4 regions of the Geodermatophilus sp. SYSU D00766 genome follow, and region 4 is predicted to be linked to each of the others. Evidence: riboswitches for the same ligand, from Rfam matches in the RefSeq annotation. Region 4 holds a riboswitch; each other region holds the start of a gene.
The links. A riboswitch is a leader RNA that binds a small molecule or an ion and turns the genes downstream of it on or off. The one in region 4 is predicted to bind S-adenosylmethionine.
Positions count from the first base shown of each region.

Region 1: another riboswitch for S-adenosylmethionine. It lies ahead of thrC (threonine synthase); the one in region 4 lies ahead of ACI8AD_RS13040 (aminotransferase class V-fold PLP-dependent enzyme).
Region 2: another riboswitch for S-adenosylmethionine. It lies ahead of ACI8AD_RS15310 (putative leader peptide); the one in region 4 lies ahead of ACI8AD_RS13040 (aminotransferase class V-fold PLP-dependent enzyme).
Region 3: another riboswitch for S-adenosylmethionine. It lies ahead of ACI8AD_RS07410 (bifunctional o-acetylhomoserine/o-acetylserine sulfhydrylase); the one in region 4 lies ahead of ACI8AD_RS13040 (aminotransferase class V-fold PLP-dependent enzyme).

Region 1 covers NZ_JBJGYI010000048.1:16,038-23,399, forward strand. The annotation lists gene ACI8AD_RS22625 (LytR C-terminal domain-containing protein) at 1-70, shown strand, start outside; gene ACI8AD_RS22630 (alpha/beta fold hydrolase) at 160-3,102, shown strand; gene ACI8AD_RS22635 (ABC transporter permease) at 3,099-3,971, shown strand; gene ACI8AD_RS22640 (HAD family hydrolase) at 4,000-4,821, opposite strand; gene ACI8AD_RS22645 (hypothetical protein) at 4,848-5,771, opposite strand; SAM riboswitch class I at 5,896-6,022, shown strand; gene thrC (threonine synthase) at 6,035-7,312, shown strand.
Region 2 covers NZ_JBJGYI010000020.1:35,927-43,288, reverse strand. The annotation lists gene ACI8AD_RS15345 (UPF0182 family membrane protein) at 1-241, shown strand, start outside; tRNA gene ACI8AD_RS15340 (tRNA-Met) at 321-394, shown strand; gene ACI8AD_RS15335 (FAD-binding oxidoreductase) at 970-2,421, shown strand; gene ACI8AD_RS15330 (fumarylacetoacetate hydrolase family protein) at 2,605-3,054, shown strand; gene ACI8AD_RS15325 (MetQ/NlpA family ABC transporter substrate-binding protein) at 3,038-3,856, opposite strand; gene ACI8AD_RS15320 (methionine ABC transporter permease) at 3,922-4,581, opposite strand; gene ACI8AD_RS15315 (methionine ABC transporter ATP-binding protein) at 4,578-5,621, opposite strand; gene ACI8AD_RS15310 (putative leader peptide) at 5,927-6,004, opposite strand; SAM riboswitch class I at 6,009-6,104, opposite strand; gene ACI8AD_RS15305 (response regulator) at 6,234-6,893, opposite strand; gene ACI8AD_RS15300 (sensor histidine kinase) at 6,890-7,362, opposite strand, start outside.
Region 3 covers NZ_JBJGYI010000006.1:42,223-49,584, reverse strand. The annotation lists gene ACI8AD_RS07435 (hypothetical protein) at 1-339, shown strand, start outside; gene ACI8AD_RS07430 (thioesterase family protein) at 369-1,163, shown strand; gene ACI8AD_RS07425 (mechanosensitive ion channel family protein) at 1,222-2,109, shown strand; gene ACI8AD_RS07420 (hypothetical protein) at 2,106-2,594, shown strand; gene ACI8AD_RS07415 (NAD(P)H-dependent flavin oxidoreductase) at 2,636-3,682, shown strand; SAM riboswitch class IV at 3,704-3,821, shown strand; gene ACI8AD_RS07410 (bifunctional o-acetylhomoserine/o-acetylserine sulfhydrylase) at 3,864-5,156, shown strand; gene metX (homoserine O-acetyltransferase MetX) at 5,158-6,240, shown strand; gene ACI8AD_RS07400 (threonine aldolase family protein) at 6,344-7,362, shown strand, end outside.
Region 4 covers NZ_JBJGYI010000015.1:29,449-36,810, forward strand. The annotation lists gene ACI8AD_RS13010 (hypothetical protein) at 1-103, shown strand, start outside; gene ACI8AD_RS13015 (FAD-dependent oxidoreductase) at 100-1,236, shown strand; gene ACI8AD_RS13020 (LLM class flavin-dependent oxidoreductase) at 1,266-2,477, shown strand; gene ACI8AD_RS13025 (NtaA/DmoA family FMN-dependent monooxygenase) at 2,489-3,832, shown strand; gene ACI8AD_RS13030 (LLM class flavin-dependent oxidoreductase) at 3,829-4,914, opposite strand; gene ACI8AD_RS13035 (NADPH-dependent FMN reductase) at 4,918-5,409, opposite strand; SAM riboswitch class IV at 5,479-5,592, shown strand; gene ACI8AD_RS13040 (aminotransferase class V-fold PLP-dependent enzyme) at 5,625-6,986, shown strand; gene ACI8AD_RS13045 (FAD/NAD(P)-binding protein) at 7,168-7,362, shown strand, end outside.

The DNA of each region.
Region 1 (7,362 bases), on a different contig from region 4:
CTTCTTCGAGGTGCCCGGCGTGGCCGACCCCGGCCTGGTCGTCGTCGTCACCGGCGAGTGGCGGCCCTGACCGGACCCCGCCGCACCCCGGCCGGACACCGCCGGAACACCGGCGCGGGACCGTCCGTTGGCCGCTTCGTGCGTCCCGTCCGCGGGCCCGTGCGTCCTCGCCCGCGCCCCGGCGCCCGCACGACGCTCGGCGCCCTCCTCGCCCTGCTGGTCACCGGCACCCTGCTCGCGTGGGCCCCGGCGACCGCCGTCGCGGCCGAGGAGGTGCGCACCGAGGACGCCCGGGCCCCCTCCGGCTCCGGTGCCGACGCCGTCGAGCTCGACACCACGCTGTACCTGCCCGGGTCGGCCACCGCGGACGCCCCCGCGCCGGCGGTCGTGCTCGCGCACGGCTTCGGCGGCAGCAAGCAGTCGGTGGCCGACGACGCCCGCGACCTCGCCGGCCGCGGCTTCGTCGTCCTGACGTACTCCGCGCGCGGGTTCGGCGCGAGCACCGGCCAGATCGGCCTCGACGACCCCCGCTACGAGGTCGCCGACCTCTCCACGCTGCTCGACCTGCTCGCCGGGCGCGACGACGTCCTCCTCGACGGCGACGGCGACCCGCGGGTCGGCGTCGCCGGGGCCAGCTACGGCGGGGCGCTGTCGCTCCTCGGCGCCGCCTACGACGACCGGGTCGACGCCATCGCGCCGCAGATCACCTGGAACTCGCTGACCGCCGCGCTGTTCCCCTCCCAGACCGGCACCGCCGACGCCGCCACGCCCGCCGCCACCCCGCAGGCCGCCGACACCGGCGTCTACAAGCGGCTGTGGGCCGGGCTGTTCTTCGGCGTCGGGTCGGTCCCCGGCGGCGGGCTGCTCGACGCCCTCGGCGGCGGGGACGGCGCCGCCGGGGCCGAGGACGGCGGCAGCGACACCGCCGCCACCGGCGACGGCGCGGCCGCCGCGCCCGCCTCGGCCCCCTCCCTGGAGGACCTGCCGGTCGACCTCTCGACGGTCGACCCTGCCGCGGTGGAGCAGGCGCTGACCTGCGGCCGGTTCCGCGCCGACATCTGCGCCGCCTACCAGGCCGCCGCGGCCACCGGGACGCTCACCCCCGAGGTCGCCGCGGTGCTCGACCGCAGCAGCCCGGCGGCCGTGCTCGACCGCATCACCGCGCCGACCCTGCTGGTCCAGGGCACCGAGGACTCGCTGTTCGGCCTCGGCCAGGCCGACGCCAACGCCCGCGGCATCGCCGCCACCGGCACCCCGGTGAAGGTCGTCTGGTACGCCGGCGGCCACGATTCCCAGGCCTCCGAGCGGGAGACCGCCGAGCTGCGCGACCTCGTCGCCGGCTGGTTCTCCTGGCACCTGCGCGACGAGGACGACCCGGCCCGCGGCGCGGACCCCGGCACCGGCTTCGAGTTCCCCGTGCCCAGCGGCCTGGGCAACACCCTCGGCAGCGTCCAGGGCGGCACGCAGAGCGTCGTCGCCGACGCCTACCCCGGCCTGGAGGGGACCGGGCCCACCGCGCGCACCGAGCTCGCCCTCGACGGCCCGCTGCAGCCGGTGGTCACCCCGGCCGGCGGCACGCCCGCGGCCATCACCACCGTCCCCGGCCTCGGGGCACTGGCCTCGGCGCTGGGCGGCGCCGCCGTCGAGATCCCCGGCCAGTTCGCCGCGTTCGCCACCGAGCCGCTCGACGAGGCCGTCGAGGTGGTCGGCGCGCCCACCGTCGAGCTCGCCGTCGCCTCACCCACCGGCACCGCGACCCTGTTCGCCAAGCTCTACGACGTCGGCCCCGACGGCGCCCAGACGCTGCCCGGCGGACTGGTCGCGCCCCTGTCGCTGACCGGCCTGTCGGCCGACCCCGCCGCGCCCACCGAGGTCGCCGTCACGCTGCCGGGGATCGTGCACCGGTTCGAGGCCGGCCACACGATGCGCGTCGTCGTCTCCTCCACCGACCAGGCCTTCGCGCTGCCGGCCGAGGCGGGGGTCTACTCGGTGTCCCTGACCGGTGCCGGCGACGGCGGCAGCGTGCTCGCCGTCCCCTCCGTGGCGGGGCAGGCGCAGGCCGACGGCGGCACCTCGCGCTGGTGGTGGCTGCTCGGCTCGGTCGTCGCCCTCGGGCTGCTCGGCTGGGCGGCCGCGGTGCTGTGGGGACGCCGGCGCCGCCGGGTCACCTCGGCCGTCGAGCCCGACGGCGAGGACGTGCCGCTGCGCTTCGAGGGCGTGACCAAGGCCTACAAGGACGGCTTCGTGGCCGTCCGCGACCTGTCCTTCGAGGTCCGCCGCGGCCAGGTGCTGGGCCTGCTCGGGCCCAACGGCGCGGGCAAGACGACGTCGCTGCGGATGCTCATGGGCCTGATCCGCCCGACGCAGGGGCGGATCAGCGTCTTCGGCCACGCCGCCGGGCCCGGTGCCCCGGTGCTGTCGCGGCTGGGCTCCTTCGTCGAGGGCACCGGCCTCATGCCGCACCTGTCCGGACGCGACAACCTCACCCTGTACTGGGCAGCCACCGGCCGGCCGGTCGAGGACGCGCACATGGACGAGGCGATCGAGGTCGCCGGCCTCGGCGCCGCCATCGACCGCCCGGTCCGCCGCTACAGCCAGGGCATGCGGCAGCGGGTCGCCATCGCCCAGGCGATGCTGGGCCTGCCCGACCTGCTGGTCCTCGACGAGCCGACCAACGGGCTCGACCCGCCGCAGATCCACGCCATGCGGGAGGTGCTGCGCTCCTACGCCGCCACGGGCCGCACGGTCATCGTCTCCAGCCACCTGCTCAGCGAGATCGAGCAGACCTGCACCCACGTCGTCGTCATGGCCAAGGGGCAGAAGATCGCGCAGGGCACGGTCGAGGAGATCGTCGGCGCCGGCGGCGCGGTGCTGGTGGGGCTGACCGACCCGGCCGACGCCGACCGCGCGGCCGCCGTCCTGGCCGGGCTGCCGGGCGTCACCGTCGAGCGCACCGACGACGGCCTGGTCGCCGAGCTGGGGTCGCAGACCTCCCGCGCGGCCGCGCTGCAGGCGCTGGTGGCCGCCGACGTCGCCGTCGACCAGTTCACGCCGCGCCGCCGCCTGGAGGACGCGTTCCTGGCACTCGTGGGGGAGTCGTGACCGCGACCGAGCACGTCCAGCCCACCGGCGCCGTCGCCGGCTACCGCCCCGAGCGCACGCTGCGGCTGCCGGTGGAGCTGCGCCGGCAGTTCAAGCGGCGGCGCACCCTCGGCGTGTTCGCGCTCATGGTGGCGCTGCCGCTGGTGCTCATCGCCGCGCTGCAGCTGGGCGCGAGCGAGGACGCGCAGGAGAACAGCCGGATCAACCTGGTCGACGTCGCCACCTCCAGCGGGCTGAACTTCACGCTGTTCGTGCTGTTCGCGACGACGGGGTTCTTCCTCGTCGTGGTCTACGCGCTGTTCTTCGGCGACACCGTCGCGAGCGAGGCGCAGTGGGGGTCGCTGCGCTACACGCTGGCCACCCCGGTCCCGCGGATGCGGCTGCTCCGGCAGAAGTGGCTGGCCGCGCTGGTGCTCGCGGTGGCCGCGCTGCTCACCCTCGCCCTGGTCGCGGTGGTGGCCGGCGGCATCGCGTTCGGGTTCGGCGACATCCGCACGCCGATCGGGGTGAGCCTCCCGCAGGGCGAGGGGCTGCTGCGGCTGGCCGGGATGCTCGGCTACCTGTCGGTGCACCTGCTCGTGGTCGGCTCGCTGGCGTTCTGGCTGTCCACCGTCACCGACGCGCCGCTGGCCGCCGTCGGCGGCGCGGTGTTCACCACGATCGTCTTCTCGATCCTCGACCAGGTCGAGCAGCTCGGGGCCGTCCGCGACTGGTTCCCCACCGCCGAGTCCTTCGCGTGGACCGACCTGCTGCAGACGCCGGTCGACTCCTCGGACCTCTTCCGCGGGGTGGTGCAGTCGCTGGTCTACGTCGCGGTGTTCACCGCGCTGGGCTTCCGCCACTTCTCCCGCCGCGACGTCACGAGCTGACCGTCGGCGGTCCGGGAGGACCGCGGTGTCACAGGCTCGCTCTCACCGCCTGGGCCCAGCCGACGCCCATCGCCCCGTCGGTCACCGACACGTTCGGGACGGCGGACAGGAGCGCCGCCATGCCGTCGACCTCGGCCCCGTTGGCGGTGATCCACAGCCGGCCGACGGCCGACGCCATGTCCAGGTCGCTCACGCTGTCGCCGACCGCCACCGCGTCGGCGGGGTCGAGGCCGCGCCGCTGCAGGTCCCAGGCGATGGCGGCGCCCTTGGAGATGCCGCGCGGCATGAGGTGGTAGACCCGCGCCAGCTGCCCCTCCGGGGCCAGCCGGAGCCGCGCCGAGGCCGGGATGGCGCCGTTGTCGTGCAGGGTCAGCCAGCCCAGGCCGCGCTCGGCGAGCCAGGTGTCGACGGCGACCGGGTCGACGTAGCCGCGCAGCAGCGCGTCGCCCTCGTGCGTGGCGTGCCAGGGCGCGTGCCACTCCAGCCGGCCGGGGTGGGCGGCGCACAGCGCCTCGACGACGCCGAGCCCGGCCATCACGTCCATCGGCGTGCGGCCGGCGTACTCGGCGGGCAGCGCGCCGGTGAGCTGGTGCCGCTCGCGACCGCCGCGCCAGGTGACCAGCGAGCCCAGCTCGGCGATGGCGCCCTCGGCGGCGAAGATCCGGCCGGCCTCGGTGACCTGGTCGGCGGTGCGCCCGCTGACGATGACCAGCTCGACGCCGGCGGTGTGCAGCTCCAGCAGCGCGGCCGCGGGCTCGGCGGTGGGGGAGCCGTCGGCGCCGTGCCAGAACGACCCCCGCGGGCCGACCATCGTGCCGTCGAGGTCGGTGTAGACGATGCGCGCTGCCACCCGCCCATCCTCACCTGCCGCCGTCGTCAGTCCGTACCGGCCCGGCAGGTCTCCACCGCGAACGTCTCCAGCCGGCGCCGGACCTCCGGGTCGGGGGTGACCACCACCGGGCGCGGCTCGGCGTCCCCGAGGGCGACCACGAGCCCGACCAGCCCGGTGCGGTAGCTCTCGCCGAGGGCGTGGACGTCGCACCGCGAGGGCCGCATGCGCAGCACCACCTCGACGGTGGGCTCGTCGTCCAGCGTGGGCAGCGGGCCGGTGGCCGCCACCGCGTACACGGTGTTCGAGCCGACCCCGGTCACCCGCAGCGGGTCGCTGCCGGCCAGCCGGGTCAGCCGCACGGTCAGGTCCAGCGCGGGGCCCTCGGCGCCGTCGACCTCCCGGACGCCGCTCGCCTCGATGCGGACCTGCCGCGCCAGTTCCTGCTCCGCGCAGTCGGCCTCGTGCAGCCGGGCGACGAGCCCGCCGTCGTCGAGGGGGACGTCGACCTGCCGCTGCGCCCCGGTGGCGTCGCGCAGCCGCACCACCGCGTGCGGCGCGCCGGGTGCGGTCGCGCAGTCGCTCGCGGCGGCCACCACGGGCAGCGCCAGCCCGGCGCCGGGGCGCAGCTCGGCGCCCCGCGGGTCGGCCGGTGCCGTCGGCACACCCGGGGCGACCAGGTCGAGCGCCTCGACGACGAGGCCGGCGTTGCCGGCGACGAGCTCCACCTGCAGGCGCCGGGCGGGCACGTCGCGCCGGTACTGCAGCAGCCTCCCGTGCAGTCCGGCGCCGGGGTCGCCGGCCACGGCGGCCAGCCCGGGCGCCGGGGCGGCGGAGCTGCTCGCCGGCGTGCCGGGAGGAGGTGCCGCCGCGGCCGGCCCGGCGTCCCCGCTCCCGCAGCCGGTCACGGCCAGGACGAGCGCGACGGCCGGCCCGGCCCAGGGGCTGCGGTGTCCGCGACCGGGGTGCACGGCCCTCCTCGCGGGTGGGTGGGGGTCCGCATGGTGCGCCGGTGACCCGGGTCCTGTCGAGGGCCGGCCCGGCCGTGCCGCCGGCCGGGCCGGGTCCTCCGGGTGGGTAGAGTCGGCGGCGTTCCACTCATCCAGAGGGGCAGAGGGACACGGCCCGGTGAAGCCCCGGCAACCGCCGCACGCGACCTGCGCGCGGAAGGTGCCAATTCCGTCCCGCGCGGCTCGACGGCCCGTCGCGGGGAAGATGAGGAGGTAGTCGTCGCATGACCCTGACCGCCCCGCCCCCCACCGGGGTCCCCGCGAGTCCTGCGCGCGGCCTGGTCTGTCGCAACTGCGGCGCCACGTCCGGCCTGGTCGCCGAGCACGCCTGCGCGCAGTGCTTCGGCCCGCTGGAGGTCGACTACGACCCCGAGCGCATGCGCGCGGTCACCCGCCAGCAGATCGAGGCCGGCCCGCAGAACATCTGGCGCTACGCGGCGCTGCTCCCCGTCGGTCAGGACCCCGCCGACCGGGTCACCCTCGACCCCGGGCTCACCCCGCTGGTGCGCGCCGACCGGCTCGCCGCGGAGCTCGGCCTCACCGGTGGCCTGTGGGTCAAGGACGACTCGGGCAACCCCACGCACTCGTTCAAGGACCGCGTGGTGTCGCTGGCCGCCACGGCCGCCCGAGGCCTGGGCTACACGAAGATCGCGGCCGCCTCCACCGGCAACCTCGCCAACTCCGTCGCCGCGCACGCCGCCCGCGCCGGCCTGCCCTCCTACGTCTTCATCCCCGCCGACCTGGAGCCGGGCAAGGTCGTGCAGTCGGCGGTCTACGGCCAGACGCTGGTCGCCGTCGACGGCTCCTACGACGACGTCAACCGGCTGACCAGCGAGCTCGCGGAGACCGACGAGTTCGAGGACACCGCCTTCGTCAACCAGAACGTGCGGCCCTACTACGCCGAGGGCTCCAAGACGATGGGGTACGAGATCGCCGAGCAGCTCGGCTGGCGGATCCCGGCCCAGGTCGTCATCCCGATGGCGTCGGGCTCGCTGCTGACCAAGGTGGACAAGGCCTTCCGCGAGCTCGTGGCCGCCGGGATCGTCGAGGACACCCCGTGGCGGGTCTTCGGCGCCCAGTCGGCCGGCTGCGACCCGATCGCCACCGCGTTCGACAACGGCTGGGACGTCGTGAAGCCGGTCAAGCCCACCGGGATCGCGAAGTCGCTGAACATCGGCAACCCCGCCGACGGCCCGTACGCGCTCGACGCGATCCGCCGCACCGGCGGCGCGGTCGGGCGGGTCGGCGACGAGCAGATCGTGCAGGGCATCCGCGACCTCGCCCGCACCACCGGTGTCTTCGCCGAGACCGCCGGCGGCGTCACCGTCGCCGTCCTGCGGCAGCTGGCCGAGGACGGGCGGCTGGACCCGGCGCAGGAGACCGTCGTCCTCAACACCGGCGAGGGCCTCAAGACCCTCGACCCGCTGACGCCGGTCGTCGGCCCCACCCACCGGATCGACCCGTCGCTGCGGTCGGCCCGGGCGGCGGGCCTCGTCGGCTGACGCGTACCGTCTGCGGGGAGCCGATCCGGCCGGGTGTCACCCCGTCGCCG
Region 2 (7,362 bases), on a different contig from region 4:
CGAGCCCACGACGCCCGCGGAGCCCACCACGCCGCCGGCCGACGGCGGCACGGCGACGACGCCGGAGCTCGACCAGGCGGTGCGCGACGTCGACGCGGCGCTGCAGCGTCTCGAGGACGCCCAGCGCAACGGCGACTTCGCCGCGCAGGGTCAGGCGCTGGCCGACCTGCAGGCGGCGGTGCAGGCATACGAGGCCGCCCGGGCCGCGGCGGGCGGCGCACCGGCGACGCCGACGGGCTGAGCGCACGGCGGGGGCGCACCGGCCCGGTGCGCCCCCGCCTGCGGGCCCCCCACCCGAGGGGGTATGGTGGTCTCACCGACGCGGGGTGGAGCAGCTCGGTAGCTCGCTGGGCTCATAACCCAGAGGTCGCAGGTTCGAATCCTGCCCCCGCTACGAAGCGACAGGGGCCCTCACAGTGACTGTGGGGGCCCCTGCCGTCTGCACAGGGATCTGTGTGCCCGCGCGTGGAGACGTCTGTCACGCAGACTCCGCGACGACCGCCGTTTCAGCATGCGGGCGACCCGACTGCCGATCGCCCGTGTCCGACCAGGCCAACGGTGCTTCCCTCGAGCTAGGGCCGGCGTTGTCGTACTCGTGGTGGTCCTCCCGCCAGGTGGCACCGACCAGGTCGGTGTGGGGCGTCCTCGGTGGCGGCCGCGAGGTCGGTGTTCACCAGACCCCTCCGCGGCTGGCGCAGAACAGGCGCAGGTCGGGGGAGGCCCACAGGATGCTCTCGGTGGCAGGCCGTCTGGGTCACCTAGATCTCCGCGCCGTGCAGGATCCCGTGCCCGGTCCATCACCCCGCGGCGCGCTCGGTGCCTCGCGAGTCACTACGCGCCGGACCGCACTGGTCGACTGTCGCTGTGGGAACTCACTCGGCTGGCACGCCACGGATTGCGTGCAACAGTGCCTCCGCGCTCCCAGCGGTCTGCAGCACCGGGAGGCGAGTCCAGCCGCAGGGGGCTGTCATGGCGCTCGATCGATCTGCACTCACCAGCATCGCCCGGTCGATCGGCGGCGAAGCGCTGCAAGCGGGCGATGCAGGGTTCGCCGCTGCCCGGGCTGAGGCGATCTGGAACGGCGCAATCACTCGCCAGCCAGCGCTGATCGTGCGGCCCTCCTCCGCCCCGGACGTCGCGCGCGCCCTTGCTGTGGTTCGGGAAGCAGAGCTGGACTTCACCGTGCGTGGCGGCGGCCACAGCGGAGCCGGGAACGCTGTGGCGGACGACGCGGTCATGATCGACCTGTCCCGCCTCTCCGGCGTCCGAGTGGATCCGGAGGGCCGGGTCCACGTGGGAGGTGGTGCGACGTGGGGCGCCGTCGACGGAGCCACCGCGCCGCACGGCCTGGCTGTCACCGGTGGCACGGTCAGTCACACGGGGGTCTCAGGCCTCACGCTCAGCGGCGGGCTGGGCTGGTTGACGTCCCGGCTGGGGCTGGCCTGCGACAACCTGGTGGCCGCCACGCTGGTCACCGCCGACGGGCGGACGGTGACCGCCTCCGAGGACGCGGAACCGGAGCTGTTCTGGGCGCTGCGCGGTGCCGGCACGAACTTCGGGATCGTGACCGAGCTCGTGTTCGGCCTGCACGAGGTCAACCCGCTCGCGCACGTCGGCATGTTCTTCTGGCGGCCAGACGACGCCCTCGAGCCCCTCCGCTTCGCCCGCGAGTACCTGTTCGACCTCCCCGCCGGGCTCAGCGGAGCCGTGGTCGGGATGTCCGCGCCGCCGGAGGCGTTTGTCCCCGAGCAGCTCCGCGGTGAGAGGGGGGTCGCGGTCATGGTCGCCGGCTGGGGGAGCGGCGAGGAGCACGCCGCCGCCATCCGGCCGCTGCGCGAGCGCAACCCGCAGTTCGAGTTGGTCACGCCAATTCCGTACGTGGCACTCCAGCAGATGCTGGACAACGCGAATCCGTGGGGTATCCGTGCCTACGACAAGGGGCTGAACCTGGATGACCTGGGCGATGATGCCCTCGAAGTCATCCTGGAGCAGCTCCCGCGCATGCGCTCGCCGCTCTCCTACGTGCCCATGTTCCCGCTCGCCGGCAGGTACAGCGAGATCTCCGATGACGCGACGGCCTGGGGTAGTCCACGACGTCCGCACTGGGCGCTGGCCATCCTGGCTCTCGCTGCCGACGACCAGACCTACGAGGTCGACCGCGCCTGGGTCCGTGACCTCTGGAACGCCTTGCGCCCCTACGCCCCAGACGACGGGACGTACCTCAACTTCGAGGCCGACACCGACGAGCGGCGCGTGCGCGCCTCCTACGGGGAGAGCAAGTACCGCCGCCTCACCGAACTCAAGTCCGTGTGGGACCCGGAGAACGTCTTCCGGCACAACCCCAACATCCCACCGACCGCAGCCGGCATCCCCTCGCCTCGCCAGGCTGCGCCGGCGAGGGCCGACGAGACCGCTCGCTGACCCACTGACGGGCCCGACCTCCGCAGTGAGAAGGGGCCCGTCAGTGCTCGTGCGGTGACGGCTCTCAGCTGATGGGCACGGGCACGAGCGCTCCCAGGCGGGTCAGACCCGGCGGCGAGTCCGGTGGCGTCGTCGCTGTCGGCGGCCTCGTAGACGGGGAAGTCGGGACGCACCCGGACCGAGATGGCCTCCACCGTCGGGGACACCCTCGCGCTGTTCTCCCGCACCCTCGCCCTGCGCCCCGGTGACCTGCTGGCCACCGGCACCCCGTCCGCGGTCGGCTACGCCCGGACCCCCACCGGGCTGCTGCAGCCCGGTGGGGTCGTCGAGGTCGGGGTCGACCGCCCCAACCGCAATCGAGATCGGCGCTGTCCGAAGGGCGAGCCGAGATCGCACTCGTATCCGGACCCGCTGAGGAGCGAGGTCGGGAAACGAACCGGAGCGGGGGTGCACGTTCCCGTGCAGAACGCTGGGATCTGCGGGAACACACGAAGTCGAACAGCGCGAGCGGTGATTCGGCCGGTCCCCTCGCTACTCACCAGAGCCCCGGATGCGGTCCCTGACGGAGGCCGGCGCGACAGCGCCGGAGGCCGGCCGGCTTCCGGCTGCCGGGAGCTCAGAACGCGGGGATGACGGCGCCCTCGTAGGTGTCGTCGATGAACTGGCGCACCTCGTCGGAGTGGATGAGCTCCTCCAGCTCCTGGATCCGCTCGTCGTCCTCGTCGCCGGTGCGGACGACGACCAGGTTGGCGTTGGGGTTGTCCTCGGCCTCCTCCAGCGCGAGGGCGTCCTCGGCGGGGACCAGGTCGGCCTCGATGGCGTAGTTGCCGTTGATCACCGCGATGTCGACGTCCGCGAGGGACCGGGGCACCTGCGCGGCCTCGACCTCGGAGATCTGCAGGTCCTTGGGGTTGTCCTGGACGTCCAGGGACGTCGGGGCGGCGTCACCGGTGTCGGCCAGGGTGATCAGGTCGTTGGCCTCGAGCAGCCGCAGCGCGCGGGCGGCGTTGGTCGGGTCGTTCGGGATCGCCACGGTGGCGCTGTCGGGGAGCGCGGCGAGGTCGGTCAGCGACTGGGAGTAGATGCCCAGGGGCTCGATGTGCACCGGGTCCAGCGGGGTGAAGTCGTAGCCGCCGCTGGTCTCCTGCTCCTCCAGGTAGGGGATGGTCTGGAAGTAGTTGGCGTCCAGCGAGCCGTCGTCGAGGGCGACGTTGGGCTGCACGTAGTCGGTGAACTCGACGATCTCGAGGTCCAGCCCGGCGTCCTCGGCCAGGTTCTCGTCGATGAAGCGCAGGATCTCGGCGTGCGGGACCGGGGAGGCGCCGACCCGCAGCGGCTCGTCGGCCGCCGACAGCTCGGCGTCCCCACCGCCGCACCCGGTGAGCAGGGTGGTGGCGGCGGTGGCGGCCAGGAGCAGGGTGGAGCGGGAGCGCATGGTGGTGGTTCTCCTTCGGGGTGGTGCGGTGGGGGCCGGCGGCCGGACGGCCGCCGGCGAGGGGGTCAGACGTGGGCGAGGCTGCGGGCCCACCGGTCACCGGCCCACTGCAGGCCCTGCACGACGACGAGCAGCAGGGCGACGGTGACCAGCGTGATGTCGGTGCGGAACTGCTGGTAGCCGAAGCGGATGGCGAAGTCGCCGAGCCCGCCGCCGCCGACGGCTCCGGCCATCGCGGAGTAGCTGATCAGCGCGACGACGGTGACGGTGACCCCGGCGACGAGCGAGGGGCGGGCCTCCGGCAGCAGCACGGTGCGGACCACGTCCCGACGGCGCGCGCCCATCGACAGCGCCGCCTCGACCTTCCCGGAGGCGACCTCCCGCAGGCTGGTCTCCACCAGGCGGGCGAGGAACGGGACGGCGCCGATGGTCAGCGGCACGATCGCGGCCGTCGAGCCGATCGTCGTCCCGACGATGCCCCGCGTCACCGGGGCGACCAGCACCAGCAGGATGATGAACGGCAGCGCGCGGCCCAGGTTGACGACCAGGCCGAGGGACCGGTTCAGCGCTCCCCGCGGGGCCAGCCCGCTCGGGGCGGTGACGGTGAGCAGGACGCCCAGGGGGACGCCGAGCAGCACCGTGAGCACCGCGGCGGCGCCGACCATGTACAGGGTCTCGCCGGTGGCCTCGAGCAGCTGCGGCCAGACCCGGCTCCAGTCGCTCATCGCCCCGCTCCGGCCGTGGCGGCCGCACCGGCGTGCAGCCGCTCGACGAGCACGCCGTCGGACCGCATCCGGTGCAGGGCGGCGTCGAGCCGGTCCATGCCCTCGGTGCCGCCGTCCCCGGTGACGCGCAGCAGCAGCCGGCCGTAGCGCCCTCCGGCGACCGTCTCGACCGAGCCGCCGGCGACCTCCACCGCCAGCCCCAGCTCCCCGACGAGGGCCTGCAGCACGGCGGTCTCTGGCGTGCGGTCGGTGACGGTCACGCGGACGAGGGCCCCGCCGTGCCCGGCGCCGGCGTCGGCGACCGGGGCGGGCAGCAGGGCGTCACCCAGCGGGGAGTGCTCGCGGGTCAGGACGTCGGTCAGCCGGCCGCCGTCGACGACGCGTCCCCGGTCGAGCAGGACGGCGCTGTCGCAGACGGCCTTGACCACGGCCATCTCGTGGGTGATCAACAGCACGGTCAGGCCCAGCTCGGCGCGCACCCGCCGCAGGAGCTCCAGCACGCTGCTCGTGCTCGCCTGGTCCAGGGCGGAGGTGGCCTCGTCGCACAGCAGGACCCGGGGACGGCCTGCGAGCGCCCGGGCGATGGCCACGCGCTGCTTCTGCCCGCCGGACAGCTGCGCCGGGCGGGCACCGGCGCGCTCCCCGAGCCCGACCAGGTCCAGCAGCTCGGTGGCGCGGCGGCGTCGCTCGGCCCGGCCGACGCCGGCGAGCTCGAGGGGGTGCTCCACGTTGCCCGCGGCCGTCCGGGAGTCCAGGAGCTCGAAGTGCTGGAACACCATGCCGATGGAGCGGCGGGCCTCGCGGACCCCGTCGTCCGGGAGGTCGGTGAGCACCCGCCCGTCCACGCTCACCGATCCCGCCGTCGGGCGCTCGAGCAGGTTGACCAGGCGCACCAGCGTGCTCTTGCCCGAGCCGCTCGGGCCGACGACGCCGGCGAACTCACCGGCCGCCACGCGCAGGCTCACCCCGTCGACGGCGACGACCTCGCCCATCCGTCCCCGGGCAGGGAACACCTTGCGGACGTCGTTCAGTTCGATCACAGGCTGGGTCCTCGGGACGGGTGCGGGGGAGGGGCGCCGGGGCTCGGCGCAGGCGTCCGGTCGCGACGGCCGGACGCCGCAGGGTCGGTGCGGGAGGCAGGACGGATCGGCCGGGATCCCTGCGGATCGGGGCCGGCCCGCACGGCGGTCCCGGGCGCGGTCGACGACACCAGGGAACGGCCCCGCGCGCGGGAGAGCCGGGTCACCGCCGGGGCGGGGTGCTCGAGGCGTCGCGGGAGGCCGCCGAGGCGGCACGTGCCGCGCCGGGGTCGTGCCCCTCAGCTAGCGGGAGCGGACTCGCGGCGTCAGCGCCGACACAGGGCGGTGGCGGTCCGGCACAGGTCCACGTGCCGGCGAGCCCAGGTGAGCTGGGCGTGGGTCATCGGTCCTCCATCGATCCTGGCGGTGGCACCCTCGTCCGCACGGGGCGGGGGGTTGCTGCGACGTCGTCGAGCCAGGTCTCTCGGCCGCTCTGGATGGTCGGGGGCGATCCTACCGAGCCGGTCGGGATGGTGACGGAACGGGGTGCAGACCCCGCCCGGGTCTCCGTCAGCCGGCGGCGGTCCCTCCAGGGATCCGGAGTGGCGGAGGCGAGCCGCGCGCGGTCCCGGCTCAGTCGGTCCCCGGGCCGACGAAGCCGGTCCGGTAGGCCCACACCACCGCCTGCGTGCGGTCGCGCACGCCGAGCTTGCCGAGGACGGCCTTGACGTGGGTCTTCACCGTCTCGGGCGAGAGCCACACCCGGGCGGCGATCTCGGCGTTGGACAGCCCCTCGGCCATCGCGCGCAGCACCTCCACCTCGCGCTCGGTGAGCGCGGCGGCCGCCCGCAGCCGTTCGGGGTCGGCGGGCCGGCGGGCGGCGTGCACGGCCAGCAGCCGGCGGGTCACCGCCGGGGCGACGAGCGCGTCCCCGGCGTACACCGTGCGGATGCCGTCGACGAGCTGCTCCGGGGTCGCGCGCTTGAGCAGGAAGCCGTCCGCCCCGGCGTCGAGCGCGTCGTCGACGACCTCGTCCAGGTCGAAGGTGGTGAGCACGAGGACCCGCGGGCGGCGCGGCCAGGACACGATCTCCCGCGTCGCGGCGACGCCGTCGACCCGGGGCATCCGGACGTCCATGAGCACCACGTCGGGCCGCAGCGCCCGGGCGCGGTCGACCGCCTCCCGGCCGTCGGCCGCCTCCCCGACGACGGTCAGGTCGTCCTCGGCGTCGAGGAGCGCGCGCAGGCCGCTGCGCACCAGCCGGTCGTCGTCGGCCAGCAGCACGCGGATCACGCCGGCACCCCCGTCCCGGCCGGCAGCACCGCGTGCACGCGGAACCCGCCCTCCACCGGACCGGCCTCCAGCTCGCCGCCCTCGAGCCGGGCCCGCTCGCGCATGTTGACCAGCCCGCGTCCCGGGACCGGGTCGGGCAGGTCGCGCCCCTCGTTGGTGACGTCGAGCAGCACCCGGTCGGCCACCCGCGAGACCTCCACCCGGATCGGGCCGGAGGGGGTGTGCCGGACGGCGTTGGTGAGGGCCTCCTGCACGATCCGGTACAGCGCCCGCGCGGCGCCCGCGGACAGCGGCCCGCCGTCGGTGTGCAGCTCGACCGGGCGGCCGGTCGCCCGGATCCGGTCGGCGAGCTCCTCCAGGTCGGCCACGGTCGGGGCGAACGGTCCCGCCCCCGCCCGGCGCTCCAGCGGCTGCAGCACGCGCAGCAGCCGGTCGAGCTCGTCGAGCGCGGAGCGCCCGGCGGACTCGA
Region 3 (7,362 bases), on a different contig from region 4:
CGGCGCCGTCGGCTGCTGGTCGGCCTCGCCCTCGGCGGCGTGGCCGGCGGTGTCGGGGCGGTCGTGCTGCCGGCCGAGGTCGGGGTGACCGCGGGCTTCCTCGGCGCCCTGTGCGGGTTCCTGCTGGTCGCCGCCGCGGTGCTGTTCGTGGCCATCCCGGGGCCGGACACCCTCGGCACGCTGGTGCGCACCACGCCCCTGGCCGGCGCGGTGTGCGTCGTCGCCGTCCTGCTGGCGCTGTCCACGGAGGGGCAGCCGCTGCGCTGGGTGTGGTGGACGGCGGCCGCCGCGGGCGCGCTCTGGGTGGGCGCGGCGGTGTGGCTGGCCCGCCGCGGGTGACCGGGAGGACCGGCGCGAGACTGCGGGGCGTGCAGCTGCCCTCCGCCTACTACCTGCCCGACGGTCCCGGCGCCTTCGTCGCCACCGCGCTCACCATCGGGCCGTGGGACCCCGGCCTGCAGCACGCCGGCCCGCCCGCCGCGCTGCTGGCCCGGGAGGCCGAGCGCGCCGGCGGGATCGAGGACGGGCAGCCGGTGCGGCTGGCCTTCGACGTCCTCGGGCCGGTGCCGGTGGGGCCGGTGCGGGTGGCCGCGCGGGTGCTGCGCCCGGGCCGCCGGATCGAGCTGGTCGAGGCGACGCTGGAGGCCGGCGGGCGCCCGGTGGTGCGGCTGACCGCCTGGCGGATGCGGGTCCGCGACTCGGCCGCCGCCGCGCACCCGCCCCAGCGGTTCCCGGTCGGGCCGGAGGACGGCCGCCCGGCGCAGTTCGACGTCTTCCGCGAGGAGGTCGCCTACCACCGGTCGCTGGAGTGGCGGGAGGCCGGCGGCTCGATCACCGCGACCGGCCCGGCCGCCGTGTGGACCCGCCCGCTGTGCGGCCTGGTCGAGGGCGAGCCGATCACCCCGCTGGAGCACCTGCTGGTGATGACCGACGCGGCCAGCGGCGTCTCCGCGGCGCTGGACTGGTCGCAGGCGACGTTCGCCAACGTCGACCTCGTCGTCGCGCTGTTCCGCCGGCCGGAGGGGCGGTGGCTGGCGATGGACGCCGTCACCACGCTGGGGCCCGCCGGGGTCGGGCAGTGCGCCGCCGACCTCTACGACACCGGCGGGCGGATCGGCCGCTCGGTCGCGTCGCTGTTCGTCGAGCCGCGCCGAGCGTGCTGACGGGGCGGCCCGGTTGGATGGGGGCACGACGCGACACGGACGGAGGACCTGACCTGCCATGGGCCCGCTGACCGACCTGCTCGACTGGCTCGCCGGCCGCGGCCTGGAGATCGTGCTGATCATCCTGGGCTCGGTGCTGGTCGCCCGCTTCACCACCTGGGTGGGCACCCGGATCACCGACCGCATCGACGCGCGCGCCACCGGCGGCGACGTGCTGGTGCGCTCGGAGGCCGCCAAGCACCGGCACTCGCTCACCCAGGTGATCACGTGGGCGCTGATCGTGCTGGTCTACACCGTGGCGGCGTTCTACGTGCTCGACCGCCTCGGCGTCCCGATCACCGGGCTGGTCGCGCCGGCCACCGTGCTCGGCGTCGGGCTGGGCTTCGGCGCGCAGCGCATCGTCGGCGACGTCCTCGCCGGGTTCTTCCTCATCACCGAGCGGCAGTACGGCTTCGGCGACGTCGTCTCCATCGCCGTCACCGGCGGGGGCGACCCGGCCGCGGGCACCGTCGAGGACGTCACCCTGCGGGTGACCCGGCTGCGCTCGGCCGACGGCGAGGTGGTGACCGTGCCCAACGGGCAGATCGTCAAGGTCACCAACCTCTCCCGCGACTGGGCGCGGGCGGTGGTCGACGTCCCGGTGCCCACCAGCGCCGACGTCACCCGGGTCAACGAGATCCTCCACGACGTCGGCAGGGACGCGTTCGCCGACGCCGAGCTGCGCCGGCTGCTCCTCGACGAGCCCAGCGTCATGGGCGTGGAGAGCATCGACCTCGACCAGGTCAACGTGCGGGTGGTGGCCCGGACGCTGCCCGGGCGGCAGTTCGAGGTGGGCCGCGACCTGCGCGAGCGGATCGTGCTGGCCTTCGCCGCGGCGGGGCTCACCCTCGCCCCGAGTCCCGAGCCGGCCGTCGCGACCCGACCCGCGCCGGCGGCCAAGCCGTGACCGTCCCCGGCGCCCCGCGCTCCCCCGGTCCGGAGCCCGCCGCCGAGCCCCACCCCGGCGGCGACCCGGCCGGCCGCGGCCGCTTCGGCCTGTCCGCGCTGCGCCGCACGCCCGGACACATCGGGCGGGCCCGCACCTCCACGGTGGTCCTGGTCGTGCTGTTCCTCGGCCTGGGGCTGCTCTACCTCTACGTGCGCCCGGACCCGGCCGGCACCGCGCCGGCCGGCACCACGACCGTGACCACGCCGCCCCCCGCACCGCCGGCCACCACCGCCCCGCCGGCTCCGGAGGCCCCCGCGACGACCGACGTCCCGACGACGCCGCCGGCCGAGCCGCCGACGACCGGGCCGACCACGGCCCCGTCGCCGACCACGCCGCCGGCCACCACCCCCGGGGAGACGCCGTCGGAGCCGCCGGTCCCGACCACCACGCGGGCCCCGACGGCCCCCGCCACCGAGCCGACGACCGTCTCCCCGCCGGGCTGACCCGCGCCCGGCCGGCCCCGCCGGGGCGGAGGATGGCCGGCATGGTCCTGGAGCTGCGCCGCCCGATCGTGCAGGCCCCGATGGCCGGCGGGCCGTCGACCCCGGCCCTGGCCGCGGCCGTGTCCGAGGCGGGCGGGCTGGGCTGCCTGGCCGCCGGCTACCGCACGCCGGCGGCGGTGCGCGAGGAGATCCACGCCGTCCGCGCGAGGACCCAGCAGCGGTTCGCCGTCAACGTGTTCGTGCCCGGCCCGCCCGGTGACGCCGGCGCCGTGGGCCGCTACGCCCGCGAGCTCGACGCCGAGGCCCGCCGCTGGGGCGTCGGGCTGGGCGAGCCCCGAGCCGACGACGACGCCTGGGAGGACAAGGTCGCCCTGCTCGCCGAGGAGCGGGTGCCGGTGGTCTCCTCCACCTTCGGCCTGCCCCCCGCCGACGCGGTCGCCGCGCTGCACGACGCCGGGGCCACCGTGCTCGTGACCGTCACCACCCCGGAGGAGGCGGTCGCCGCCCGCGACGTCGGCGCCGACGCGCTGGTCGTGCAGGGCGTCGAGGCCGGCGGGCACCGCGGAAGCTTCGCCGACCGCGACGGCGAGGGCGAGTACGGGCTGCTGCCGCTGCTGCGGCTGGTCGCCCGGGCCGTGGACCTGCCGCTGGTCGCCGCCGGCGGCATCCCCGACGGCGCCGCCGTCGCCGCGGTGCTCGTCGCCGGCGCCGAGGCCGCGCAGCTGGGGACCGCGTTCCTCTGCTGCCCCGAGGCGGGGACCACCCCGGAGCACCGCGCGGCGCTGACCACGCACGGGCGGACGGCGCTCACCCGGGCCTTCAGCGGCCGGCGCGCCCGCGGGCTGGTCAACCGGTTCCTCACCGAGCACTCCGCCGCCGCGCCGGCGGCCTACCCCGAGGTGCACCACCTGACCGCGCCGCTGCGCGCCGCCGCCCGGCGGGCCGGCGACGACGGCGGCTACAACCTGTGGGCCGGGCAGGCCCACCCCCTCGTCGAGGCCGTCCCCGCCGCCGAGCTGGTGCGCCGCCTCGACGAGGACGCCCGCGCGGCCCTGGCCCGCCCGTACCCCGGGACCGGGAGTCGCTGACCTCGGCTATCGTCGGACCAGGCTCACGAGAGGCAGCGCGAAGCACCTGGCTGGCTGCCCGGCAACCTCTTCCTCCGTCTGAGGTGCTCCCAGGGGAAGAGCCGGCCGTGCGGCGCCCGCCGCCCGGCAAGGACGGAGCACCTGTGCGCCGCAGGTCCTCCGGGACGAGAGGAGACGGCGCGTGACCGACCCGAAGAGCTGGAGCTTCGAGACCCGGCAGATCCACGCCGGGACCAGCCCCGACCCCACCACCGGGGCCCGGGCGCTGCCCATCTACGCCACCACCAGCTACCAGTTCCGCGACACCCAGCACGCCGCGGACCTGTTCGCGCTGGCGGAGCTGGGCAACATCTACACGCGGATCATGAACCCCACGCAGGACGCGCTCGAGCAGCGCGTCGCCTCCCTCGAGGGCGGGGTCGCGGCGCTCGCGGTGGCCAGCGGCCAGGCCGCGGAGACCCTCGCGCTGCTCAACGTCGCCGAGGCCGGCAGCCACGTCGTCGCCTCCGCCTCGCTCTACGGCGGCACGTACAACCTGCTGCACCACTCGCTGCCCAAGCTCGGCGTCGAGGTGTCCTTCGTCGAGGAGCCCGACGACCCGCAGAACTGGCAGGCGCTGGTCCGCGAGAACACCAAGGCGTTCTACGGCGAGTCCATCGGCAACCCGAAGGGCGACGTCCTGGACATCGCCGCCGTGGCCGAGGTGGCGCACCGCAACGGCGTGCCGCTGATCGTCGACAACACCATCGCCACGCCGTACCTGGTGCGCCCGCTCGAGCACGGTGCCGACGTCGTCGTGCACTCGGCCACCAAGTACCTCGGCGGGCACGGCACCGCGATCGCCGGCGTCATCGTCGACGGCGGCGGGTTCGACTGGACGTCCGGGAAGTTCCCCGGGTTCACCACGCCGGACCCCACCTACCACGGCGTCGTCTACGCCGACCTCGGCGCGCCGGCCTACGCGCTCAAGGCGCGGGTGCAGCTGCTGCGCGACCTCGGACCGGCGATCAGCCCGTTCAACGCCTGGCTGGTGGTGCAGGGCATCGAGACGCTGTCGCTGCGCATGGAGCGGCACGTGGCCAACGCCCAGCGGGTGGCCGAGTTCCTCGAGGCGCACGACGAGGTGGAGGCGGTGCACTACGCCGGCCTGCCGTCCTCGCCGTGGCACGCCGCCCAGCAGCGCTACGCGCCCAAGGGCGCCGGCGCGGTGCTGGCGTTCGAGATCCGCGGCGGCATCGAGGCCGGGAAGCGGTTCGTCGAGGGGCTGGAGCTGCACAGCCACGTGGCCAACATCGGCGACGTGCGCAGCCTGGTCATCCACCCGGCGTCCACGACCCACTCGCAGCTGACCGCGGACGAGCAGCTGACCGCCGGCGTCACCCCGGGCCTGGTGCGGCTGGCCGCCGGCCTGGAGGGGATCGAGGACGTCCTGGCCGACCTCGAGGCCGGGTTCCGCGCCGCCAAGGGAGCCTGACGTGACGGGGGTGCGGGACCTCCCCGGGTCCCGCACCCCGCCGCGCACCGGCGGGTGGCGCGACGGCGACCCCGCCGGGGACCGGCTGTTCCTCGACCTGGACGGACCGGTCCGCCTCGAGCGCGGTGGGGTGCTGCCCGGCGTCCGGGTCGCCTACGAGACGTGGGGGACGCTCGCCCCCGACGGCGGCAACGCGGTGCTGGTCGAGCACGCGCTCACCGGCGACAGCCACGTCACCGGCCCCGCCGGGCCCGGCCACCCGACACCCGGCTGGTGGGCGTCGCTGGTCGGGCCGGGCGCGCCGCTGGACACCGACCGGCTCTTCGTCGTCTGCGCCAACGTGCTCGGCGGGTGCCAGGGGACCACCGGACCGTCGTCGACGGCGCCCGACGGCTCCCCGTGGGGGTCGCGGTTCCCCGAGGTGACGGTCGGCGACCAGGTCCTGGTCGAGGCGGCGCTGGCCGACGCGCTGGGGGTGCGCCGGTGGGCGGCCGTCGTCGGCGGGTCGATGGGCGGCATGCGGGCGCTGGAGTGGGCGGTGGCGCTGCCCGACCGGGTGGCCGGGCTGTTCTTCCTCGCCTCGGGCGCCGCGGTCACCGCCGACCAGCTGGGCACGCAGACCACCCAGCAGGCCGCCATCCGCGCCGACCCGGCCGCCGGGCTCGGCGTCGCCCGGCGGATCGCGCACCTGACCTACCGCAGCGCGCTGGAGCTGGAGGAGCGCTTCGGCGCGACCGTGCAGGACGACGGCCGGTTCGCCGTCGCCTCCTACCTGGAGCACCACGCCGACAAGCTCACCCGCCGCTTCGACGCCGGCAGCTACCTGGTGCTCACCGAGGCGATGAACACCTGGGACGTCGGCCGCGGCCGGGGCGGGGTGGAGGCGGCGCTGGCCCGGGTGACCGCGCGCGCCGTCGTCGCCGGGGTGGACAGCGACCGGCTCTACCCGCTGGACCTGCAGCAGCGGGTGGCCGACGGGCTGGGGGTGCCGCTGCGGGTGATCTCCTCGCCGTACGGGCACGACGGGTTCCTCATCGAGGCCGACGCCGTCGGCGCGCTGGTGCGCGAGCTGCTGGGCGGCTGAGGCCCTCCCCTCCTCGGCGAGATCGGCGGTCTCGTGGTCATCAGCGGCCGATCGCCACGAGACCGCCGATCTCGCGCAGAGCTGGCCGGGCAGACTGGCGCGGGTGAGCGACCTCGAGGCCCTCCGCCCGTCCTGCGACCGCGCCCTGTCCGGGCACGGGCCGGTGCGCGCCGGCGCGCTGCTGGCGACGATCCCGGCCGACACCGCGGTGGACCGCTACGGCGCCGGCGGCGTCGTCGCGGAGCTGGAGGCCGAGGTGGCCGGCCTGCTGGGCAAGCCCGCGGCGGTGTACCTGCCCAGCGGCACGATGGCCCAGCAGGCCGTGCTGCGGGTGCACGCCGGGCGCACGCTGCGGCGCACCGTCGTCGCCCACCCCCACTGCCACCTGTTCCAGCACGAGGGTGGCGCGCTCGAGCGGCTGCACGGGCTGGTGCCGCGCCCGGTCGGCGACCGGCACCGGCTGCTGCTGCGCGCCGACCTCGACGCCGTCGCCGAGTCGCCGGCCGCGCTGGTGGTGGAGCTGCCCCAGCGCGACCTCGGCGGGCAGCTGCCGCCGTGGGAGGACGTCGTCGAGCAGACGGCGTGGGCGCACGACGTGCACTCCGTGGCCCACCTCGACGGCGCCCGGCTGTGGGAGGCCACGGCCGGCTACGACCTGCCGCCGGCCGACGTCGCCGCCCCGTTCGACACCGTCTACGTCAGCTTCTACAAGGGCCTCGGCGCGCTCGCCGGGTGCTGCCTGGCGGGGCCGGCCGACGTCGTCGCCGAGGTGCAAGAGTGGCGGCACCGCATGGGCGGGACACTGTTCGGGCTGTGGCCGGGCGCGGCGTCGGCGCTGACCTGCCTGCGGCAGCGGCTGCCGCTGATGCCGCGCTACCTGGAGCGGGCGCGCGAGGTGGCCGCCTGCGTGCGCGACCTGCCCGGCGTGCGCGTCGTCCCCGACCCGCCGCAGACGCCGATGCTGCACCTGCTGCTGGAGACCACGCCGGAGGCGTTCGGCGCCGCCGCGCGGGAGCTCGCCGAGGGCGGGCTGTGGACCTGGCCCTCGGCGGCGTCCACCGGCGACCCGGGCGTGCTGCGCGTCGAGCTGGGCGCCGGTGACGCGACGCTGGCGCTGTCCCT
Region 4 (7,362 bases):
CGTCGGCACCTCGGCCTGCGCGGCGCCGGCCCGGGCCGACGTACCGGCGGTCGACGTGTCGGTGGTCGACGTCCCGGTGGTCGGGGCGCAGGTGGCATCGTGACGCAGGTGGGCACCCCGCGCCGCACCGACGTCGTGGTGGTCGGCGGCGGCGTGATGGGCTCGGCGGCCGCCTGGTCGCTGGCACGCCGCGGCCGCGACGTCGTCCTGCTCGAGCAGTTCGGCCCCGGGCACGACCTCGGCGCCTCGCACGGCCGCGCCCGCATCTACCGCAGCACCTACGCCGAGCGGCACCACCAGGCGCTGGTCGCCGAGGCGCGGCGGCGGTGGGCCGAGCTCGAGGACGAGACCGGCCGGCGCGTGCTCCACCCGGGACCCGGGGTCGCCACCGCGGCCCCCGCGGGCCAGGCGCGGCTGCGCGGGGTGGCGACGGCGATGCAGCGCGCCGGCGTGGAGCACGAGTGGCTCCCCGCCGCGGGGGCCGCGCGGCGCTGGCCCGGGCTGCGCTTCCCCGGCCCCGTGCTGCACGAGCCGCACACCGCCGGCCGGGTCGACGCCGACGCCGCCGTCGCCGCGCTGCAGGAGGCGGCCGCCGCGCACGGCGCCGTCGTCGGGCACCACCGCCGGGTCACCGCGGTGCTGCCCGACGGCGACGGCGTCCGGGTCCGCCAGGCCGCCGGCGGCGACGTGCGCGCCCGGGTCGCCGTCGTGACCGCCGGCGCCTGGACCCCGGAGGTCCTCGGCCCGGCGTTCCCGGTGCCGCCGCTGCGCGTCACCGAGGAGCAGCCGGCGCACTTCCGCGCGCTGTCGGCGGACCTGGTCTGGCCGTCGTTCACCAGCGACCCCGACCCCGCCGAGGGCTGGCCGGCCGGGGTCTACGGCCTGGCCAGCCCCGGCGACGGCGTCAAGGTCGGCTTCCACGGCTCGGGCGCGGTGTGCACGCCCGGCACCCGGGACCGCCGCCCCGACCCCGCACGGCTGGCCCGGCTGCAGGAGTACGTGTGCCGCTGGCTGCCCGGGCTCGACCCCGACTCCGCCGAGCCGGTCAGCTGCACCTACACCAGCACCGCCACCGGCGAGTTCGTCCTCGACCGGGTGGGACCGGTCGTCGTCGGCGCCGGGTTCAGCGGCCACGGCCTCAAGTCCGCGCCCGCCGTCGGCCGGGTGCTCGCCGACCTCGCGCTGGGACAGCCCGGCGTCCCCGCCCTCCAGCTCGCCGCGCACGCCGCCGGCTGACCACCACCGACCCGGGAGGACCCGTCCCCGTGACCGAACCGCTCCACCTCGCCGTCGCTCTCGACGGCGCCGGCTGGCACCCCGCCGCCTGGCGCGAGCCCGACGCCCGCCCGGCCGAGCTCCTCACCCCCGGCTACTGGACCGACCTCGTCCGCGAGGCCGAGGCCGGCCTGCTCGACCTGGTCACCATCGAGGACTCGCTCGCGCTGCAGTCCGACGACCGGTTCCGGCCCGACGACCGCACCGACCGGGTGCGCGGCCGCCTCGACGCCGTCCTCGTCGCCGCGCGCATCGCGCCGCTGACCCGCCACATCGGGCTGGTGCCGACCGCGGTGGTCACGCACACCGAGCCGTTCCACCTGTCCAAGGCGATCGCCACCCTCGACTTCGTGAGCGGTGGCCGCGCCGGCGTGCGGGTGCAGGTGTCGCTGGCGCAGCACGAGGCGCGGCTGGTCGGCCGGCGTTCGTTCCCGGAGCTGACCGGCGTCGACCGCCACGACCCGGCGGTGCAGCAGGTGCTGCGCGACGCCTTCGCCGAGGCCGCCGACTGGGTCGAGGTGGTCCGCCGGCTCTGGGACAGCTGGGAGGACGACGCGGAGATCCGCGACGTCGCCACCGGCCGGTTCGTCGACCGGGACAAGCTGCACTACGTCGACTTCACGGGCCGGTTCTTCTCGGTCAAGGGCCCCTCGATCACCCCGCGGCCGCCGCAGGGCCAGCCGCCGGTCGCGGCGCTGGCGCACCAGCGCATCCCCTACGAGCTGGTCGGCTCCTCGGCCGACCTCGGCTTCGTCACGCCGCGGGACGCCGACGACGCCCGAGGAATCGTGGCCGAGGTGCGCCGGGCGCAGGCGGCCGCGGGCCGCGCCGGGGAGCGGGTGCACGTGCTCGGCGACGTCGTCGTCTTCCTCGACGACGACGCGGCCGCCGCCCGGGCGCGCAAGGAGCGCCTCGACGAGCGGGCGGGCGCGGAGTACCGCAGCGACGCGCTGGTCGTCACCGGCACGCCGGCGGAGCTGGCCGACCTGCTGCAGGAGTGGGCTGCCGCGGGGCTCACCGGCGCCCGGCTGCGTCCGGGCGCGCTGCCGCACGACCTCACCGCGATCACCCGCGGCCTGGTGCCCGAGCTGCAGCGCCGCGGTGCCTTCCGGACCGCCTACCCGACCGGCACGGGGGCGACGACGCTGCGTGGGCTGCTCGGCCTGCCGCGGCCCACCAACCGCTACGCCACCGTCGCCTGAGGGGAACGACCGTGACCAAGCAGGTGCACCTCGCCGCGCACTTCCCGGGCGTCAACAACACCACCGTGTGGAGTGACCCGGCATCGGGCAGCCAGATCGAGTTCAGCTCGTTCGTCCACTTCGCGCAGACCGCCGAGCGGGGGAAGTTCGACTTCCTCTTCCTCGCCGAGGGGCTGCGGCTGCGCGAGCAGAACGGGTCCATCTACGACCTCGACGTCGTCGGCCGGCCGGACACGTTCACCGTGCTGGCCGCCCTCGGCGCGGTCACCGAGCGGCTGGGCCTGACCGGGACCATCAACTCGACGTTCAACGAGCCCGTCGAGGTGGCCCGCCAGTTCGCCAGCCTCGACCACCTCACCGGCGGGCGCGCCGCCTGGAACGTCGTCACGTCGTGGGACGCCTTCACCGGCGAGAACTTCCGCCGCGGCGGGTTCCTGCCGCAGGACCAGCGCTACGACCGGGCCCGCACGTTCCTGCAGACGACGTGGGAGCTGTTCGACTCCTGGCGCGGCGACGAGATCGTGGCCGACAGGGAGTCCGGCGTCTTCCTGCGCGACCCGCACCCGGGCGCGTTCGCGCACTCCGACGCGCACTTCGACATCGCCGGGCAGTTCTCCGTCCCGCGCAGCCCGCAGGGCCGGCCGGTGGTCTTCCAGGCGGGGGACTCCGAGGAGGGCCGGGAGTTCGCCGCGTCGTCGGCCGACGCGATCTTCAGCCGGCACGGTGCCAAGGAGGCCGGCCAGGCGTTCTACCGCGACGTCAAGGGCCGGCTGGGGAGGTACGGGCGCACGCCGGACCAGCTGCTCATCCTCCCGGCGGCCACCTTCGTCGTCGGGGACACCGATGCCGAGGCCGCGGAGCTGGCCCACGAGATCCGCCGCCAGCAGGTGTCCGGGCAGACGGCGCTGCGGTTCCTCGAGCAGGTGTGGAACCGCGACCTGTCCGCCCTCGACCCCGACGGCCCGCTGCCCGACGTCGACCCGCTGGTGGGGGAGACCCACGTCGCGCAGGGGCGGGCTCAGGTGCGCATGTACCGCGACCCGCTGGCCACCGCGCGGCAGTGGCGCGAGCTCGCCGCGGAGAAGGGCTACTCGATCCGCGAGCTGATGACCGAGGTGCAGAGCCGGCAGTCGTTCATCGGCAGTGCGCAGACGGTGGCCGAGCAGATCGACGACCTCGTGCAGTCCGACGCGGCCGACGGGTTCATCCTCGTGCCGCACCTGGTGCCCGGCGGGCTGGACCCCTTCGTCGACTCGGTCGTCCCGCTGCTGCAGGAGCGGGGCGTCTTCCGCGCCGACTACGAGGGGACGACGCTGCGCGAGCACCTCGGCCTCGCGCCGCTGGGACAGGCCTAGCGGGCGGCGAGGAGGGGCAGCAGCTCCTCGCCGACCCGCCACGCCTCCTCCAGGTGCGGGTAGCCGGACAGGACGAACTCGTCGAGGCCGAGGGCGGCGTACTCGGCGAGCCGCTCGGCGACCTGCTCGTGGCTGCCCACCAGTGCGGTGGCCGCGCCTTCCCGCACCAGGCCGATGCCGGCCCACAGGTTGGGCGCCACCTCCAGGGAGCGGGCGCCGTCGCCGGCCCGGCCGCCGTGCAGGGAGGTCATCCGCGCCTGGCCGACCGAGTCCATCCGGGCGAAGCGCTCCTGGGTGGCCGCGATCGCCGATCGCGGCATCCCGGCGAGCATCCGGTCGGCCTCGGCCCAGGCCTGCTCGGGGGTGTCGCGGCTGACCACGTGCAGGCGCACGCCGAACCGCAGCGTGCGCCCGTGTCGTGCGGCCTGCTCCCGGACCCGCTCGATGCGCGGGGCGGCCATGGCCGGCGGCTCGCCCCACAGCAGGTAGCGGTCGACCCATCGGGCGGTCACCTCCTCGGCGGCCGGTGACGCACCGCCGAGGTACACCGGGGGGACGACGTCCGGGGGCCGGGTGAGGCCGGCGCCCTCCACCCGCACGTGCCGCCCGGCCAGGTCGAACCGCTCCCCGGCCAGGCAGCGGCGGAGCACCTCGAGGAACTCACCGGTGCGCTCGTAGCGCTCGTCGTGGCCGAGGAAGTCGCCGTAGGCCCGCTGCTCGACCGGGTCGCCCCCGGTCACCACGTTGAGCCGCAGCCGGCCGCCGGACAGCCGCTGGAAGGTGGCCGCCTGCTGGGCCGCCAGGGTGGGGAGCACGAAGCCGGGGCGGAAGGCGACGAGGAACTCCAGCCGCGAGGTGAGCGGCAGCAGCGCCGAGCACAGCACCCAGGCGTCCTCGCAGCCCGAGCCGGTCGGGGTGAGCACCGCGGTGAACCCGCTCTGCTCGGCCGCCTGGGCGACCGCCGCCAGGTACGGGAGCGTCGGCCTCCGGCGCAGCGCCCCCGCGTTGTGCCCCCGGTCGGTGGTCGCCGGGCCGACGTCCCGGCCGTCGCCGCGGCTGGGCAGGAACCAGTGCACCTCCACGGCTCAGCCCCGCCGCGCGGCGGCGACCTGCGGCGCGGCGGTGGCCAGCCACGGCGCCAGCGCCGCCGGGTCGTCCCAGCTCTTCTCCACCAGGTACAGGCCCCGGGTCGGCGCGGTCGCCCCGAGCTCGACGAGCACGGGCTTGAGCAGCAGCTCCGGCGCCAGGGCGTGGGTCGGGCCGCCGCCGAGCATCAGCGGGACGGCGACCACGCCGGCGAGCTCGCCGGTGCCGACCTGGTCGAGGAAGAGCTTGAGCAGCCCGGTGTAGGTGGCCTTGTAGGTCGGGCTGGCGACGACGGCGACCTCGGCGGCCTTCAGCGCCTCGACCGCCCCGCCGACCGCCGGGTCCCCCCAGCCGAGCAGGCCCGGCCCGAGGTCGATGACGTCGACGACGACGTCGGGCGGGGTGCCGGTGAGCCGCTCGACCACCAGCTCGGCCGCGGCCCGGGTGCGGGAACGGGGCTTGGGGTTGCCGACGACGGCGATCGTGCCCATGCCGCCCAGTGAACTACACCAAGCCGATCGGGTTTGACGGGTATCGGGCCGCCTGGCATCCTCGGACGCGGTCACGAGTGCCAGCGCGAAGCCCCGGCTCGCTGGCCGGCAACCCTCCTCCGCGATGGGGTGCCCCGGGTGACGACCAGGCGGCTGCCGCCCGGCAGTCCGCAAGCGCGGACCCGCTCCGGGTCCCGGCCCGCCAGGAGTGCCGCATGACCAGCGCCGTCCTCGACCGACCCTGCCGCACCGCGCCCGCGGGGGAGGCGCCCCTGCTGCCGCTCGTCGGCGCCGGCACCCCGGTGCCGCTGGTGACCGGCGGCAGCGTCCCCTACGCCGACCTGGACACCGCGGCCAGCACCCGGGCGCTCCCGGCCGTCGCCGACCGGGTGGCCGAGGTGCTGCCGCGCTACGCCAGCGTCCACCGCGGCGCCGGCTGGCTCTCCCAGGTCTCCACCGCCGTGTACGAGGCCGCCCGCGCCGTCGTGGCCGGCTTCGTCGGCGCCCGGGCCGACGACGTCTGCGTGCTCACCCGGCACACCACCGACGCGCTCAACCTGCTGGCCGGCGCGGTGCCGGCGGGCGCCTCGGTGCTCGTCCTCGACTGCGAGCACCACGCCGACCTGCTGCCCTGGCAGCGCCGCGGCCCGGCCACCGTGCTGCCCGTGCAGGCCACGGTCACCGCGACCCTGCGCGCCCTGGGCGACGAGCTCGCCCGCGGGCGCCACGTGCTGCTGGCGGTCACCGGCGCGTCCAACGTGACCGGGGAGGCCCTGCCGCTCGACGAGGTGGTCGCCCTCGCGCACGCCGCGGGCACCCGCGTCGCCGTCGACGGCGCCCAGCTGGTCCCGCACCGCCGGTTCTCCCTCGCCGCCACCGGCGCGGACTGGGTGGCCTTCTCCGGCCACAAGCTCTACGCCCCGTTCGGCACCGGCGCGCTGGTCGGCCGCCGCGACTGGCTCGACGCCGCGCCCGCCCACCTCGCCGGGGGCGGGGCGGTGCACGACGTCACGGTCGACGACGTCGCGTGGGCCCCCGCGCCGCACCGGCACGAGGGCGGCTCGCCGAACGTGCTGGGCGCCGTGGCGCTGGCCGAGGCGTGCCGGACCCTGGCCGCGCTGCCGGCCGGGGCGCTGGAGCGGCACGAGCGGGCGCTGCGCGAGCGGCTGGTCGACGGCCTGACCGCGCTGCCGGGCGTGCGCGTGCTGCGGATCTGGGCCGACTCGGCCGACCCGACCGGCGTCGTGTCCTTCACCGTGGCCGGCGCCGACCCGGGCCTGGTCGCGGCGTACCTGTCGGCCGAGCACGGCATCGGGGTGCGCGACGGCCGGTTCTGCGCCCACCCGCTGCTCGCCCGGCTGGGCGTGCCCGAGGGGGCGCTGCGGGCCAGCGTGGGCGTGGGCACCAGCGCTGCCGACGTCGACCGCCTGCCGGCCGCCCTCGAGGCGTTCCTGGCCGCCGGGCCGCGGGTGGCCTACGCGCGCCGCGACGGCCGTTGGCAGCCGGCCGACGACCCGCGCCGCCTCGCGGACGCCGCCGCCCTCGGCCGCGGCGCCGGCTGCGGGGACCCGCGGTGACCCGGGGAAGCACGGCGACCGGCCGTCTGTTGACCCAGGAGGAGGAGAGGAGGGGACACGTGCGCCGACCGGCCCTGTCGCGACGCCGGCACATCGACCTGCGCCGCACCTGCAGCGCCCTCTGCCGGGCCCGCTGACCGACCGCCCTGTCCGCGTCGTCCCGGCCTGGAGCCCTCCTCCGATGCCCCTCCCGCCTCCCCGCCCCGCCGTCCTCTGCGTCGTCGGCGCCGGCCCCACCGCCGTCGGTGTCCTCGAGCGCCTGGTCGCCAACGCGGCCGGGCTGCGCGGCGGCCGCCCCCTCGAGGTCCACCTGGTCGACCCCCACCCGCCCGGCGGCGGCCGCGTCTGGCGGGCCGAGCAGCCGCGCCTGCTGTGG